DNA from 2 places in the Arthrobacter sp. TRD_SC_6 genome. Region 2 is predicted to be linked to the other one. Evidence: riboswitches for the same ligand, from Rfam matches in the RefSeq annotation. Region 2 holds a riboswitch; the other holds the start of a gene.

Region 1 (7,692 bases), 1.3 Mb from region 2:
CCGGGCGACACTGGCGAAGACCTCCGAGGAAGCATCCTTGCGTCCTCTTTCGATTTCCGACAGGTATTGGGTTGAGATCGCGGCTCGCTGCGCGACCTCGACCAGCCGTTCGCCACGTTTATGGCGGGCTTCCTTCAGAATGGAACCGAATACGGTACGCAACGGCGGTTCATTGTTCAGACGCTTTGGTTGGAACGCGATGATGTCTCCCATGCGCACACCCTAGCCGGATATAGGGGTGCTCGGCCGCTCAATCTGCCCACAGCAGATAGCTGAGGGATCACGTCCTCACCAGTGAAGATTCACGGCATCGTAATGCGTGCCCCTAGAGTGCGATTCTCGGCGGCGAATGACGACTGGCGCCAGGATGGCGAAAGCAACTATAAGCAGCGCTACTCCGAGCATCGCTGTTCGCAGACCGAACTCCCCCGCGAGCATGCCAACATAGACCGGCCCCAGCACGAAGCCAAGGTAGGCAGTTGTGGCGACCGCCGACGTCGCTCGTCCTCGCCTGTGTACGGGCACGCCGCGCGTACCTTCACTGAGGAGCGTCGGGAAAAGAACCGAGGTCCCGACCGCCGCCAGAGCGAGCCCACCAAGCGCGAGGCCCAAGTTTGGGGCGACACTGAGGCCCAGCGTTCCGATTGTCGCCAGTGCAGCGCCCCCGACCAGCAGCACCCCGGCCGGAATCCGTTTGAAGGAACCAACTGCGAATCGGGTGAGGGCAGCGAACGCCGCGAACGTGGCGGGCGCAAGAGCTGTAATTCCGGGTTCGGCAGCCAGTTCGTCGGCGAGGAAAACGGCGCTCCAGCTTTGATGCGCATTTTCTGCCGCAAAGCCTAGCGCCGCTACGATCCCGATGATGACAAAAGGGATGCTTACTCGCCAGGACGCGGCCGCCGGGCGTGAGTCTGGCGGCGAGGAGGCGTGCCGCCCTTCACCAAGAGCTCCGGCGACAGTGCCTGCAACAGCAATGAGAATGCCCGATATCCCGAAGATTACGACAATATCGGCGCCCGCCGCGCGCAACGAACCCACGCCGAGGCTACCGATCACTACGAACGAGGAGAACACCGCGTGGGAGATGGTGATGATTCGCCGGCCTGTTCGCTCCTCCGCAAGACCTGCGAGCGCATTCGCGCCTACATCCGCAGCCCCGGACGTTGCACCAACCAGTGCCATACCAATGGCCAGAGTGGCCAGGTCGTTCGCAAATTGGGCAGTAATTACACCCGAAGCTGCGAGTGCCGTCAGTAGCGCCCCGGTGATCCGAGCCCCGAATCGGTCAATGGCCCTGCCCGTGAACAACATTGCGGGCAGTGCTCCGATCCCCACGAACAGAAGAGCGGTACCGAGCTCTGCATCATCGATCGCCGCCGAAGTACGCAGAGCCGGCAAGCCAGCACCCCAGGTTCCCCAGAACAGCCCGAAGGCAGCGAAGGCACTGTACGAGGCGATGACAATACGCATTTGTGTAACGATACACATGTAGGCTGAGTGCGTGAAACCCCAACGAGTGACTATGCGCCAGGTTGCAGTGGAGGCCGGCGTCGCGGTCATGACCGTCAGCTACACCTACACACAGCCCGATCGCGTTGCGGACGCGACGAGGACCAAAGTGCTGGAGGCCGCAGAGCGCCTCGGTTATCGCGGGCCTGACCCGGTGGCGCGGTCGCTGCGCAGCGGGTCGACCGGCAACCTGGGCGTTGTGCTCGGCGAACATCTCACGTATGCGTTTGAGGACCCGCAGGCTGCCCGGTTCCTGGCCGGAGTTTCCCGGGTATGCGTTGAGAATCGCCTCGGGCTGGTGCTGATTCCCAGCAATGGCGAGGCCGACGACGTCGAGCGGGTGCGTGAGTCCGCCGTCGACGGCTTTGTTCTGTGGACGACCGCGGACGATGATCCTGTTCTCGACGCTGTTGCCTCCACGAGGCGGCCGGCGGCAATCCAGGGCGGACCCGGCGCAGCCGGAATCAACGTCGTGACAGCCGACGATCAGGCCGCTGCCCGGTCAATCGCGGGCTACATGTTGCAGGGTGCGCGGGCTCCACTTGTCCTTTCCCTTCCCCTTGACCGGGAACGGTGGAGCGGGTTGCTGTGGGGTCCCCTCCGAGATGTAGGTTTTCCGGTGACCAAAGCGAGACTGACCGGGTTCCGGCACGCGTTCGAACAACAAGGTCTCCCCTGGTCGAAAATGCCCGTTGCCGTTGTCGGCAGAAACGACAGAAGCGAGGGTAGCCGTGTTGTGGCGGAGGTGCTCGATCAGGTGCAGCCCGACGTCGTCGTCGCCATGAGTGACCAACTCGCCGCGGGTGCTCTCGATACGCTCGGACTTTCAACACGTGTGAGCGGGTGGGATGACAGCGACCTCGCTGCCGCTCTCAACTTCCCGAGCGTGCGGCAGTCGCTCTTCGATCAGGGCGTCGCCTGCGCTGAAATCGCCGCTGGATTGAAGCCCTCAGCGGGCGCGGCAGCATGGGACCTCGCGCTCCGCTGACAACGCAACTTCAGCGCCGCCGAGGCGTAGGTGGATGCAGCTTACTCTTCCGTGTTACCGCCGGAACGTGACGTCGGCTGACTCGTGAAGAAGTCCCTCGCTGCTTCCCACACGTGCTCGGCAGCCGCCTCCGGCGGCGCACTCGATGAGTCGATGACGACATCGTCCAGCCCGCTCTCGACGAGGATCCGTTCCAGTTCGATGGTTCGGTGAAGGTGCCATGCCCGTCCGCTGGGATCGTGCTGGTGCAGGGCACTGATCCTGCCCTTCCGGAGGGCTTGCTCGGCCGTGATGCGTACGATCAGCATTGGAAGTATCTGTACGACAGCATGACTCCACAATGTCATCTCCAGAAGCTAGGACCGGGTCTGGCTCGCCTCCTCTTCTTCAGCGACCACACCATCCCGATAGCCGTCAACAGCACGCCACAGCTAGTCTCGAAACATGCCAACGACGCAAACGGATCCTCGACCGCCCTCAATAGCGTCGGGGCTGCTTTTCGGTTTGGGTTTCGGGGGCTTTGTCGATGGAATCGTCCTGCACCAGATTTTTCAGTGGCACCACATGGTCAGCCACGTTGCCGACTACCCGGTCACTACTGTGGCCGGCCTCGAGGTCAACACCCTGGCCGACGGTTTTTTTCACCTCGGGGCCTGGCTTCTGGTTGTTGCAGCATCGATCACCACCATCGTCGCGTGGCGGCAGGAGCGGCTGGCGCCTAACTGGCGATTCCACTTCGGGTTAGTGCTGGCCGGCTGGGGGATCTTCAACCTCGTTGAGGGCATTGTCAATCACCACATCCTCAGCATCCATCACGTACGCGATGATCTCGGCGGACCGCTTGCCTGGGATATCGGCTTCCTCGCGCTCGGGGGGATTTTTGTCTTCGTAGGATTTTTGATCCACAGAAGCGGGCATCATGCCCTCGAGCAGCATCCCATCAACGCGAACAGCCCCTCACCGAGCGATTCCTGACTATTTCTGGCGCAGGGCACGCAAGTACCGCCAGCGGACAATTCGCTGTGCAACGAGGAGGACCGGAAACAGCGAACGCCATGGCTGTTGCTGCGCTGGTCGGGTTAGCGACCGTACGGTCAGCCGCACTTCGTCACCGTGGCGGTGGACGATGAACGCTTCCTCGCCGTTGACGGGGTGCCCCGGCAGGGTGCGGTAGGAGAAACCGCTTCGCGCCGGCTCACCAACGACGTCCACAACTTCAACGGGCTCGACGACGGTGAACCCGAGCACTCGTGCTCTGACCTTCAGGCGCTGGCCTTCTTTGACGGCGCCAACTGGATCCACCAGGAACCCACTCCGGGTTTTCACTTCCCACCGGAGCACGGCGTTCGACGCGCGGGCCCAATCGTCGTCGCCACGGCCGATGACCGCCGTCGTTTCTGACCTACGGAAACCGGGCCCGCGATGTGGCCAAATGGGGAGGCTTGGGTGCGTCATTGAGAATCGACTCCTGCTCATCCTTCTGGTGGTTCCCAACCCTCGCCCCCGCAGGTTTCGAGGAGGTTCTCGCTTGCAGACTTGATCTCCTCAAGATCGTCGGACTCCAAAACGTTCAAAAACGCACGGGCACTGTCTTCGATCGGCCCCTCGGCATCGGGCTTGAGTGACTTGTCGATGTTCCTCTGGAGCTTGGTGGTGTCATCCGGCATGCCCGCGTAAGTCCACGAGGCGTTCAAGTTGCAGAGGTCACCTTGTGCGTTGGTGAGCGTCGCCGGACTACAGGCAGCGACTGCAATCGAGACCCCTGCAACGGCTCCAGCTACACGAACCCGAGCCAGACGCGAGCTCTTCACGACTCGTCCGGCCTGAGCGCGATCCGGCACTGGGTCCCCGTGGTTAATCCGTCGGTTTTGAAATGGAGGTAGATCTCATGTGCTTCCCTGACCGGTTCGGGCTGGTAGGTCCAAATGGCGTCCCACTCCGTACCACCGCCCGCAGTCTGACCCCCGACCCACGTGTATTCAGAGCCCACATCATCCGTGACCTCGGCCTTAATCCGCTCAAAAAGAGGTACAGCGGGCATCCGGGGAGGATGGCCCGCAGATTCGTCTCCGTCACGCTGGCGAAGCTCATACCAGGAGTTCATGCCCAGTTCCCATTCGATGTCGCGCCTCGCGGTTTCTTCACCCCGAGCAGCGCTCAGCGAGATCTTGATACCACCCAGTCGATGTCCGGATGCTTGGGAGCCTGAGATGACAGGAGTGAACTCGATACCGGCGAAGCGCACAGATATCCCTTCGAGTGAAGCGATCACGAGATTTGCCGGCGCTGAGACAAGGAATGCCATGCCGCAACGCTAGCGATGCTTCACAGGTTCGTCGACCCAGCGGCTAAGCCATGTTTCGTCATTTAGCCGTGCACGGAAGCACGGCCTCCTACACTGGGCGCAGGTCATGAGCGCCAGCGAAAAGCCCCGGCTCGCTGGCCGGCAACCCTCCACCGCGGCGGGGTGCCCCGGGTGAAGACCTGGCTGTCCGGCAAAACGCCGGACCGCAAGCGCGGCCCGTGGTGCTTACCAGCATGCCGGGCCCCTAGCTGAGGAGCATGACATGTCCAACGGTTGGTCCTTCGAAACACGCCAGATCCACGCAGGCCAGGAGCCCGACGCCGCCACCGGCGCCCGAGCCCTTCCCATCTACCAGACCACATCCTTCGTCTTCCCGAGCGCCGAAAGCGCGGCGAACCGGTTCGCCCTGGCGGAGCTGGCGCCGATCTACACGCGCATCGGCAATCCCACCCAGGACGCCGTCGAGCAGCGGATCGCAAGCCTGGAAGGCGGTTTGGCAGCCCTCCTGCTCAGCTCCGGGCAAGCCGCCGAAACGTTCGCCATCCTGAACATTGCGGAAGCCGGCGACCACGTGGTCGCCAGCCCCAGCCTGTACGGCGGCACCTACAACCTCCTCGCTCACACGCTGAAGAAGTTCGGAATCACCGTCACGTTCGTTGAGGATCCTGACAATCTGGACCAGTGGCGCGATGCCGTGCAGCCAAACACCAAGCTCTTCTTCGCCGAAGTCGTGTCGAACCCCCGCCAGGATGTCCTCGACATCGAGGGCGTCTCACAGACAGCTCACGACGCCGGCGTGCCGCTCATCGTGGACAACACCCTCTCCACGCCGTACCTGATCCGCCCGCTCGAGTGGGGTGCCGACGTCGTCGTTCATTCGGCCACCAAATACCTCGGCGGGCATGGCACGGCGATCGCGGGAGTCATCGTGGACTCAGGCAAGTTTGACTTCACGAAGGACCCGGAGCGCTACCCCGGCTTCAATACGCCGGACCCCACTTACAACGGACTCGTCTACGGCCGAGACCTGGGTGAGGGCGGCGCACTTGGCGCCAACCTGTCCTACATCCTCAAGGCACGCGTCCAGCTGCTGCGCGACCTTGGCTCGGCGGTCTCCCCCTTCAACGCCTTCCTGATCGCCCAGGGTCTGGAAACGCTGAGTTTGCGCGTGGAACGCCACGTGGCCAACGCGTTGGAAGTGGCGCAATGGCTCGAGGCAAGGGACGACGTCGAATCCGTCGCCTACGCGGGCCTGCCGTCGAGCCCGTGGTACGAACGCGGCCGCAAGTACGGACCCAAGGGAACTGGCGCGATTGTCGCCTTCACCCTTGCCGGTGGCGCCGAGGCCGGCAAGCAGTTTGTCGATGCCCTTGAGCTCCACTCGCATGTGGCCAACATTGGCGACGTGCGCTCCCTGGTCATCCACCCGGCGTCGACCACTCACAGCCAGCTCTCGCCGGAGCAGCAGGCCATCGCGGGTGTGGCTCCCGGGCTGGTCCGCCTCTCGGTGGGGCTCGAGCACATCGACGACATCCTGGCCGACCTGGAGAACGGCTTCCGCGCCGCGAAGGCGGCATAAGCCTCAACATAGAAGTGGCCTCCGCGATGAACGTCGCGGGGGCCACCTCCGTTTCAGAACCCGTTCACCCCGTTTGAGACGGGCTGAGACCCGCCCCTAGCCGCGTCTCCTTTTCGGTGCTGTTATTGAGGAACGCTTTAGTGACGGGTGGTGTGTCGATGTCCGCAATGATTGTTCCGAGGGGTGCCGCACGCGGCGGCGCGCTCGTAGTTGGGGCCTACGCGGCTGCACTGGCCTGGGTTGGAGGGGCGTGGTTGTTGGTAACCGAACCGTTCCTCGCCTACTCGGCTGGCTGGTTCTTCGCCCCGGCGGGGTTGCTCACGCTGATCGTGACCGCGGTGTGGTTGGCGGGCCGCGAACGTCCGGTCCGTCCCGAGCCACGTCACGCCCACGTACGACGTCGGCACTTGGCTGACACCGCCGTCGTACCTGCTGCTCCACAACCGCGTTCCGCACTCTCGCGTTCGCTGCTGCCCGTTGCCATCTACATGGCAGCACTCATGTGGGGCGGGATGCTCCTCCTGGCGTGGACCGGTGCCGCGTGGATGCTCGCTTCCGTGTTTCTGATCCTTCCGCTGCTTGCGACGGTGCTCGCAATTTTCGCGTGGGTATACCGTGGCCGGTCAGCGTGACTGAAGCTCCAAAGCGGTGGACCGAGGCGACCGTCTATCCGGACATGTGGGTCAACCCCGATGACGATGCACGCAATACCGACGGCGTCAGTGCCGACGGTGAGCTGGCGACCCTGCAGGACTACCTATCGGATTACCGGCTGACACTGCTGATGAAGTGCGAGGGTCTGGACGCCGCGCAACTGGCACGCAGATCGGTGCCGCCGTCGACAATGTCGCTCCTGGGTCTTCTCAGGCACCTGGCCGAAGTGGAACGCGACTGGCGCACCTGGGTCACCGTCGATGAGCCGCTCTCGACCTTGTATGGCGGGCAGGATGCGGACTTCGACGGTGCTGTTGCAGACCAAGCTGTGGTGGACGCCGCGTATGCGGACCTCTCGCGGGAGCAGGCAGACACTGACGCGTTACTTGCCCGATACCCGGATCTTGGGGAGCGCGTCGGGGAGGAAAAAATCGCCGTCAGGGAGCTAATGATCCACCGGATTGATGAGTACGCCCGGCACTGCGGACACGCCGACCTGCTGCGCGAGTGCGTCGACGGCCGAGTGGGCCAGTAATCCGCGAACGTTCAGCCTCTGCACTAAAACCGCGGAACCGTTGGCTCACCGCTTACGACGCGGCATCAAAGCATCGCCGCCCCCTGCGCAGAGGCAACGGTTCCGCGGGTTAGGCGCTTAGG
Region 2 (7,692 bases):
GCACGTGCAGGTTGAAAAGCCGGTGACCCTGGACGCGGGATCGGCGTGGGATCTGGTGGCACGTGCCGAGCGTGCGGGAGTGCACTTCCTCGTGCCGTACGGCTGGAACTATGCGCCGTTCGTTGTCGGAGCCAAGCGGTTGCTGGAGGAGCACGGCGTCGGAGAAATCCAGCATGTGGTGTGCCAGATGGCCTCACCCACGCGCGGCCTGTTCGCTGGCGACCCCGATGACATCCGCCAGCTTTGGGACTCCGACACCAGCGGCCCCGACAAGACCACCTGGCAGTCCCCGGACCGCGGCGGCGGGTACGCCCATGGGCAGGTCACCCACTCCAGCGCCCTCCTGTTCTGGCTGACGGGGCTGCGCGCCGCCACCATTGCGGGACGCGTGAGTCGCGCAGGTGCCGCCGTCGATCTCTTCAACGCCGCGACGGTCACGTTCGACAACGGCGCGCTGGGTGTCCTTTCCGGTGCCGCAACAGTGCCCGACGGCGACCCCTACCAGATCGACATCCGCATCTTCGGAAGCGAGGGGGTGCTGCTTCTCGACACTGAGCGCGAACGCGTCAGCCTGCACCGGTACGACGGCGGCCGCTGGGACCTTGCGATCCCGCGCGGCGAGGGTGCGTACCAGTGCATTACGCCACCCAACCGTTTCATTGACCTGGTCGCGGGGACGTCGACGGAGAACAATTCGGACGCACGGGTCGCCGCGAAGTCCGTCGAGCTGATCGACGCGCTCCTGAAATCCGCGGCACAGGACGGCGCAACCGTTCCCGTTCATCCAGAAGATAGGAAAACTTCCCCATGAGCCCCACCTCCATTCTCGAGGGCTACCGCGTCATCGACTGCTCCATCGCGATGGCCGGACCGTTCGCCGCCCAACGGCTTGGTGACCTGGGCGCCGACGTCATCAAGGTTGAGCCGACTACCGGCGAATGGCAGCGCCATGCCTCGGCCGGTGGCGCCGTCGGGAACCAGATCAATGTCTCGTTCCTTTCACTTAACCGCAACAAGCGCTCGGTTGCCCTGAACCTGAAGCAACCCAGGGGCCGCGAGGCACTCTATGACCTCATCCGCACGGCCGACGTGTTCCTGCAGAACTACCGGCCAGGGGTGGCGGCGCGGCTCGGCGTGGACTACGAGTCGCTGAAGGCGATCAACCCGTCAATCGTCTACGTGTCCATCTCCGGCTACGGCGAGGACGGACCGTACCGCGACCGGCCAGGACAGGACCTGCTGGTGCAGGCCATGTCCGGTGCCATGCTGTCGGCCGGGCGCGACGGCGACGAGCCGAGTCCAGCGGGCCAGTACCTTGCGGACGCGGTGACGGCGTCGACGGCGTTCGAAGGCGTACTCGCCGCGCTGTTGCACCGGGAGCGCACAGGGGAAGGCCAGCTCGTCACCGTCAATATGTTGGACGCCATCACCACCCTGCAGATGCAGGAACTCAGCGTGTTCACGGTTGGCAACCGGCCGCAGCAACGAAGCCGGGAAGCCCTGGCGCACGTATACATCCGCGCACCGTATGGCATCTTCAAGACCAAGGACGGCTTCGTCGCGCTCGCCTTTGCCGAGCCAGCACTCCTCGGCGAACTCTTGGACGAGCCTGCCTTCAGCGACTGGAAGGGTGAGGAACACGGGTGGAGCCACCGCGATGAGATGCATGAACGCATCGCGGCGAAACTCGTTGGCAACACCAGCGAGCACTGGCTGGAACTGCTGGGCGCTGCAGGCGTGTGGATAGGTCCGGTGTACTCCTACCAGGACCTCGTTGATGACCCGCAAATCGCGCACAACGGCACATTCGTGGAGTACAGCCACCCCACCGAGGGCACAGTCAAGACTCCCGGCTTCCCCTATAAGTTCTCGGCTACTCCACCCCGGATAGAACGCGGTGCACCGCTGACAGGGGAACACACACGCGAACTGTTCGCGGAGATCGGTTATGACATTGGGACGGTCGAGGCGCTGTTCGAGGCCGGAGCCGCCAGTGACCGGATGCACAGATGAGCCGCTTTCGCGGCCTCACCTGGGACCATCCCCGCGGACGCACGGCACTTGAGCGGTCTGCGGCCGCCTCGGGGGGTTTGATTTCCTGGGATACGCACTCGCTCGAGGGTTTCGAATCCGCGCCGATCAGGGAGCTCATGGAGCAGTACGACGTCGTCGTCCTCGATCACCCGCACCTTGGCGACGCCGTTGCGACCGGCAGCATCCGCCCCCTGTCGGATTTCTTTGATGCCGGCTATCTGGCAGCACTGGACGGCGGCAGCGTAGGGCCCACCCTTGAAAGCTACCGCTATGACGGCACCGTGTGGGCGCTTCCGTTGGACGCGGCAACTCAGGTCTCGGTCCGGGACGCGGCCCAGGTGACCGAAGCACCGTGTACCTGGGCGGAGGTGCTCGAGCTGTCGGGCGAATCCCCCGTTGCCCTCAGCCTGGCGGGCCCGCATGCGTTCCTCAGTGTCGCTTCACTGTGCGTGGCGCTGGGGGAGGAACCGTTGATTGAACCGGGTGCCGGAGTGCTTCCGCCACGTGCAGTACAGGCGGTGGAGACGCTCTCCGAACTGGCGCATCGCGCCCCGGCCGGCACCGAGCTGCTCAACCCCATCGGGTTGCTCGAGCGGATGCGTGTCGAGCGGGACATTGCCTACATCCCACTGGTGTTCGGCTACGTGAACTACAGCACCGGCCCGGCGCCCCTGCAGTTCGGGGACGCCCCGGCCTGGGTGCCCGGCGGCCGGCGCGGGTCCGTCATCGGCGGAACAGGCCTTGCCCTTTCCCGTAGGTCCAAGGTCGACGATGAACTGCTCGCCTACCTACGCTGGCACCTTGATCCGCTCACGCAGGCCACATTCATTGCCGACAATGACGGCCAGCCCAGCGCCCGCTCCGCCTGGACCAATGACGCCGTCAACGCCCACGCGAACAGTTTCTACTGCAACACCCTCGCCACCATTGACCAAGCCTGGGTGCGCCCGCGCGTCCCCGGCTTCACCAAGTTTCAGGGCGAAGCGTCAGGCCTGTTGCGGGAAGCGATCCTCGGGCCGGCGCAGGCGGCCTCCGCCGTCGTCGAAATCAATGCGCGGTTCAATGCGCTAGCCGACCGATTTGCTACCCAAGGGAGTACCCATGTCTGAAGATATCCGCTGCGAAATAAGGGGGCGGGTAGCGCTGGTTACCATCGACCGGCCGGCGAAGCTGAACTCCGTGACCAAGGAGATGTCGGACGAACTGGTGCGCATAGTGCATCAATTGAATGACGACGACGGCGTCCGGGCAGTGGTGTTGACCGGCGCGGGCGAGCGGTCTTTCTGTGCAGGCAGCGACATCCGCACCCTGGACAAATACGCAACGCCGTGGGACTTCCGGAATCGGGCCGACTACTGCGACGCCATCCGCGAATGCCGCAAGCCCGTGATCGCCGCTGTGAACGGATACGCGTTTGGTGGTGGGCTGGAGACGGCGCTGACCTGCGACATCCGGTTGGCTTCAACCACGGCGAGCTTCGCGGCTCCCGAGATCAAGCTGGGGTGGATCGGTGGGGGTGGGATGTCGGCGTTCCTGGCCGCGTCCATCGGGCCTTCGAATGCTGCGCTCATGCTGATGACGGGTGATCCTATCGATGCCGAGACCGCTCTTCGCTGGGGGCTCGTGAGCGAACTGGTGGAGCCACAAAACCTGGTGGCGCGTGCCGTTGAGCTCGGCGGGGTCATCGCTGCGCGTCCGCCCATCGCGGCCGAGACAGCCAAAGCCAATCTCCGCGCCGCCTACAACATGCCGCAGGACGCAGCAATCCGTTATGAACGGGATCTGCAGACCATTACCTTCGCCACGGCCGATGCCGACGAGGGCCGGGCCGCGTTCACCGAGAAGCGCCAGGCCGAGTTCCACCGGCGCTGAAGCGCGTTTCTCGCCCACTGTTTTGGCTTACCGTTTTGCCTAGCAACCTACCGAGAGGTTCACTGTGACTCTTCGCCCCACCGCTTCAGCGCTACTGCCCGACGACGGCACAACAGGCGCGCTCGCTGGCCGCGTGTTCGACCCGTCCGTTGGCGGGCCGAGCGTCGTGGCAATCCGGGCGGACGGCGTGGTGGATGTCAGTGCGTCGTTCCCCACCATGCGTGCGCTGACCGAGCTCGCCGATCCCGCGGGTGCGCTTGCCGGGGCCACAGGTCCGGTCCTGGGAACGCTCGATGAGATCGCCGCCAACACCCCTGACGCCACGCGGGATACGAGCCGCCCATGGTTGCTCTCGCCGATCGACCTGCACGTGGTTAAGGCTGCAGGAGTTACGTTTCCGGTGTCGATGATTGAGCGCATCATCGAGGAACGGGTTCGTGGGGAGGCGCACGGCGGCGCGGCGGTCCGGGAGGAAATCCTGGGTCTGCTGGGCGGATCACTGAACACGCTGGTGCCCGGCTCGCCGGAGGCCGCAGAGCTGAAGACCCTGCTGATGGAGAGGGGTTGGTGGAGCCAGTACCTTGAGGTTGGAATCGGTCCGGATGCGGAGATTTTCACCAAGGCGCCGGTGCTGTCCACTGTGGGGGCCGGCTCCGACGTCGGTGTGCTCGCGAAATCCGAGTGGAACAATCCCGAGCCGGAGGTTGTGCTGGTGGTGTCCTCGGAGGGGAACATTGTCGGCGCGACGCTCGGCAATGACGTGAACCTGCGGGACATCGAGGGCCGGTCCGCCTTGCTGCTCGGCAAGGCGAAGGACAACAACGCCTCAGCTGCGGTGGGTCCGTTCATCCGGTTCTTTGACGGCGGCTACGGGCTCGACGACGTCCATTCCGCCGTCGTCACTCTCACTGTGGACGGAACGGACGGTTTCCGGCTTGAAGGTACGAGCCTGATGGAGAAGATCAGCAGGGACCCGGCGCAGCTGGTGGAGCAGGCGATCGGTCCGCACCACGCCTACCCGGACGGGTTGGTCCTGTACCTCGGGACACTGTTCACACCGATCGAGGACCGCGGCGGGGCCGGTGCGGGATTCACGCACCACGTCGACGACGTCGTCACCATCAGGGAGCCGCGGCTCGGTTCGCTCATCAACCGGGTTCAGGTGAGCGAGAAGGTAGCGCCGTGGACGTTCGGCATTGACGCGCTGTACCGGAACCTTGCCGCGCGCGGATTACTCTAGGATTCGCGGCTCAGTCGCTGGGCCGATTGACGACATGCACGTCGGCCCATCCCCAGTCGAGCCGGTCCTTGAGCCATGCACCCTTTTTGAGGGTCGGGAATCCAGGTCATAGGGCCAGCCAATTGCGGCATCGTTATCGGCTGTTGTTTTTGCGTATGTTGAGAAAGATCGCGATGAAGGCAAGGCAGAACATGAACGGACTGAGGGTTTCCCAGAATCCCCGGCCGTCAAGGATTCGGAAGACGCCATTGGTGAGAAACAGAGCACCCAATAGCGGTGCGGCAATCAGGCAGAAACGTGCGAGGTGCGGGTGCATCCTGGGTTTACGTGATTCAGGCATTGTCTGCAGCGTACCGTTTTAGGCAGGTTTGCTGAACGCAACTGCGTGTCGCCCAACAAAACGCCGACCCCTTGGCCACTCGAAGAGCTGAAACCTGCAAGGAATCGTACGGCGCCCTGCAACGGCACCAGCGACCCTCAAGAAGCCGGTTCGAGCGACCGTCCCGATTCCAAGCCCAACGAGGCCGAATCAGACAAGACCACGCCTACGCGCAGCCCGTTGCGCCGATCGAGGGCTGCCACCCGCACAATCAACAAGCCGCTGCAGGCATCCCAAATCGGCCTGCTCACGCTTCGGCGCAACATGGCCTCGAGCGTGTGGATGTCCTGACTCCAACGCCGCACCCACTCACCGTCTACGCGGAAGTCGATGGCGCCGTCGTGCACATTGAGGATGGGAAAGACCGTGGGAAAGTGACCACCTGGAGGTTCGTGGCTCATCGCCGTCCTTCGAGTTTGCTCTTGCCCGCACCGGTGCCCGAGAGGGCAATGTGGGCCGCTTCCTCATCCGAACCACCCGTGAACATGGGGTTGGTGTGCGGCCAGTCGGAGCTTGGCGCCGCAGCTCATGAAGCTGAAAGGAGTATAACGACGACGGTGTCCCGGGGAATCCGTTGTGACGCACTGGCTTGTTCTAGCTCTCGTTTAACGATAGATTTCTATTGCAGGTCAATCGAAGGAGTCGTGATGGGAAAACTGGCCATCCTTGCGTTACGTGTTGTGATCGTGATGGTGCTGGCGGGTTCGCTCTTTGTGCAGTTGTGGATGGTTCCACTGATCGCCACCGACCTGGAGGAAGCGGGAGTCCCAACCGGGCTGCGCATCACGCTCAGCGCAATCGTTGTCCTCGGCATCGTGACAGTGCAGGTCACCGCGCTCTGCGTCTGGAAGCTCCTCACGATGGTTCGCCGTAACACGGTGTTCTCACGCGCAGCCTTCCGCTACGTCGACATCATTTTCTGGGCCATCGCCGCAGCGGCCGTGCTCATGTTCAGCCTGGCCGTCCTGCTGGCTCCGGGCGAAATTGCACCGGGAATCGTGCTCCTGATTTGCGGTGCGGCGCTCATGATCGGCGGCGTTGCACTGATCGTGCTGGTGATGCGGACCTTGCTCGCCCAGGCTGTTGACCGCGATGCCGAAGCCCAGCACCTCCGCACCGAACTCGACGAGGTGATCTGATGCCCATCATCGTGGATATTGACGTCATGCTCGCGAAACGGAAAATGGCGGTGGGCGTGCTCGCAGACCGCATTGGGATCACCCCCGCCAACCTGGCCGTCCTCAAGAACGGGCGCGCAAAAGCGGTCCGCTTCACCACGCTCGAAGCCATCTGCGACGTCCTCGACTGCCAGCCCGGTGACATCCTGCGCTGGGAGGGTGCCACCGAAAATACCAACAGAAACGACGACGACGGCGCCACGCCCCTTAAGCGCGGGCCCTCCTGAGCTAATCCTTCAGGAACAGCTCGACCACCGGCACCAGAACGTCCGGGCGCCGGATCGGAAGCTTGAGCGTGAGAGTCCCGGGCGGTTGTCCGCCCATCTCCATATTCGCCGCTTTGGCCGTGGGATCGGTCTGGATCTGTTGCACTTCCGAGGCGTCATTGAGGAGTTGTGCGTAGGCGACTTTGTCGGCCAGACCCGGCAGGTGTACGTGTTCGAGCGGCCATCCGAACAGGTGCAGGTACAGCCGGTTACCGTTCTGTGTGTACCGTGCGTCGGCAGGCGGCGCGAACGCTGAGGCTCCGGCGCCCCGGATGGACCGCTCGTGCAACCGCATCCATTCGCCTATGCTGTGCAGGCTCTCGCTGGCTCGTGGATCGAACTCGCCCCGACCAGTCGGCCCCACATTCAAGAGCAGGTTGCCGTCTTTGGAGACACCGTCAATGAGCATCCGTACCAGGAGGTCGGGCGTCTTGTAGGCGAGGTTGTCGCGGTCGTAGCCCCAGGAACCGTTCAGCGTCTGGCACGCTTCCCACACGACTGGCGTGCCGTCGTCGTTCTTCATTGGCTGGCTCGGCTGGTACTGCTCGGGTGTGATGAAGTCACCGTCGATTCCGAGGCGATCATTCACGAGGATGCCGGGCTGCAGTTCGCGGACCATTGCGAGCAGTTCAACAGCCGCCCAGTCGGTTGCGCCCTTGCCGCCCCACACCACGTCGCCGATCACGTCGTAGGAGAAGTCGTAGAACAGGTAGTCGATCTGGC

The links. A riboswitch is a leader RNA that binds a small molecule or an ion and turns the genes downstream of it on or off. The one in region 2 is predicted to bind S-adenosylmethionine.
Region 1: linked by a shared signal. The riboswitch ahead of ACWA1U_RS16615 (bifunctional o-acetylhomoserine/o-acetylserine sulfhydrylase) and the one ahead of ACWA1U_RS06125 (hypothetical protein) in region 2 are both predicted to bind S-adenosylmethionine.

The regions. Positions count from the first base shown of each region.
Region 1 is NZ_CM143953.1:3,487,371-3,495,062, forward strand. Features, by position in the region: gene ACWA1U_RS16575 (helix-turn-helix domain-containing protein) at 1-213, opposite strand, end outside; gene ACWA1U_RS16580 (MFS transporter) at 289-1,470, opposite strand; gene ACWA1U_RS16585 (LacI family DNA-binding transcriptional regulator) at 1,502-2,497, shown strand; gene ACWA1U_RS16590 (hypothetical protein) at 2,539-2,805, opposite strand; gene ACWA1U_RS16595 (DUF2243 domain-containing protein) at 2,942-3,472, shown strand; gene ACWA1U_RS16600 (DUF1990 family protein) at 3,473-3,952, opposite strand; gene ACWA1U_RS16605 (hypothetical protein) at 3,970-4,191, opposite strand; gene ACWA1U_RS16610 (hypothetical protein) at 4,305-4,802, opposite strand; SAM riboswitch class IV at 4,905-5,020, shown strand; gene ACWA1U_RS16615 (bifunctional o-acetylhomoserine/o-acetylserine sulfhydrylase) at 5,065-6,381, shown strand; gene ACWA1U_RS16620 (hypothetical protein) at 6,540-7,013, shown strand; gene ACWA1U_RS16625 (DinB family protein) at 7,010-7,570, shown strand.
Region 2 is NZ_CM143953.1:1,232,411-1,240,102, forward strand. Features, by position in the region: gene ACWA1U_RS06095 (Gfo/Idh/MocA family protein) at 1-811, shown strand, start outside; gene ACWA1U_RS06100 (CaiB/BaiF CoA transferase family protein) at 808-2,013, shown strand; gene ACWA1U_RS06105 (hypothetical protein) at 2,010-3,143, shown strand; gene ACWA1U_RS06110 (enoyl-CoA hydratase/isomerase family protein) at 3,136-3,906, shown strand; gene ACWA1U_RS06115 (fumarylacetoacetate hydrolase family protein) at 3,971-5,146, shown strand; gene ACWA1U_RS06120 (hypothetical protein) at 5,280-5,486, opposite strand; gene ACWA1U_RS06125 (hypothetical protein) at 5,624-5,926, opposite strand; SAM riboswitch class IV at 5,939-6,059, opposite strand; gene ACWA1U_RS06130 (DUF2975 domain-containing protein) at 6,173-6,664, shown strand; gene ACWA1U_RS06135 (helix-turn-helix domain-containing protein) at 6,664-6,930, shown strand; gene ACWA1U_RS06140 (alpha-L-fucosidase) at 6,932-7,692, opposite strand, start outside.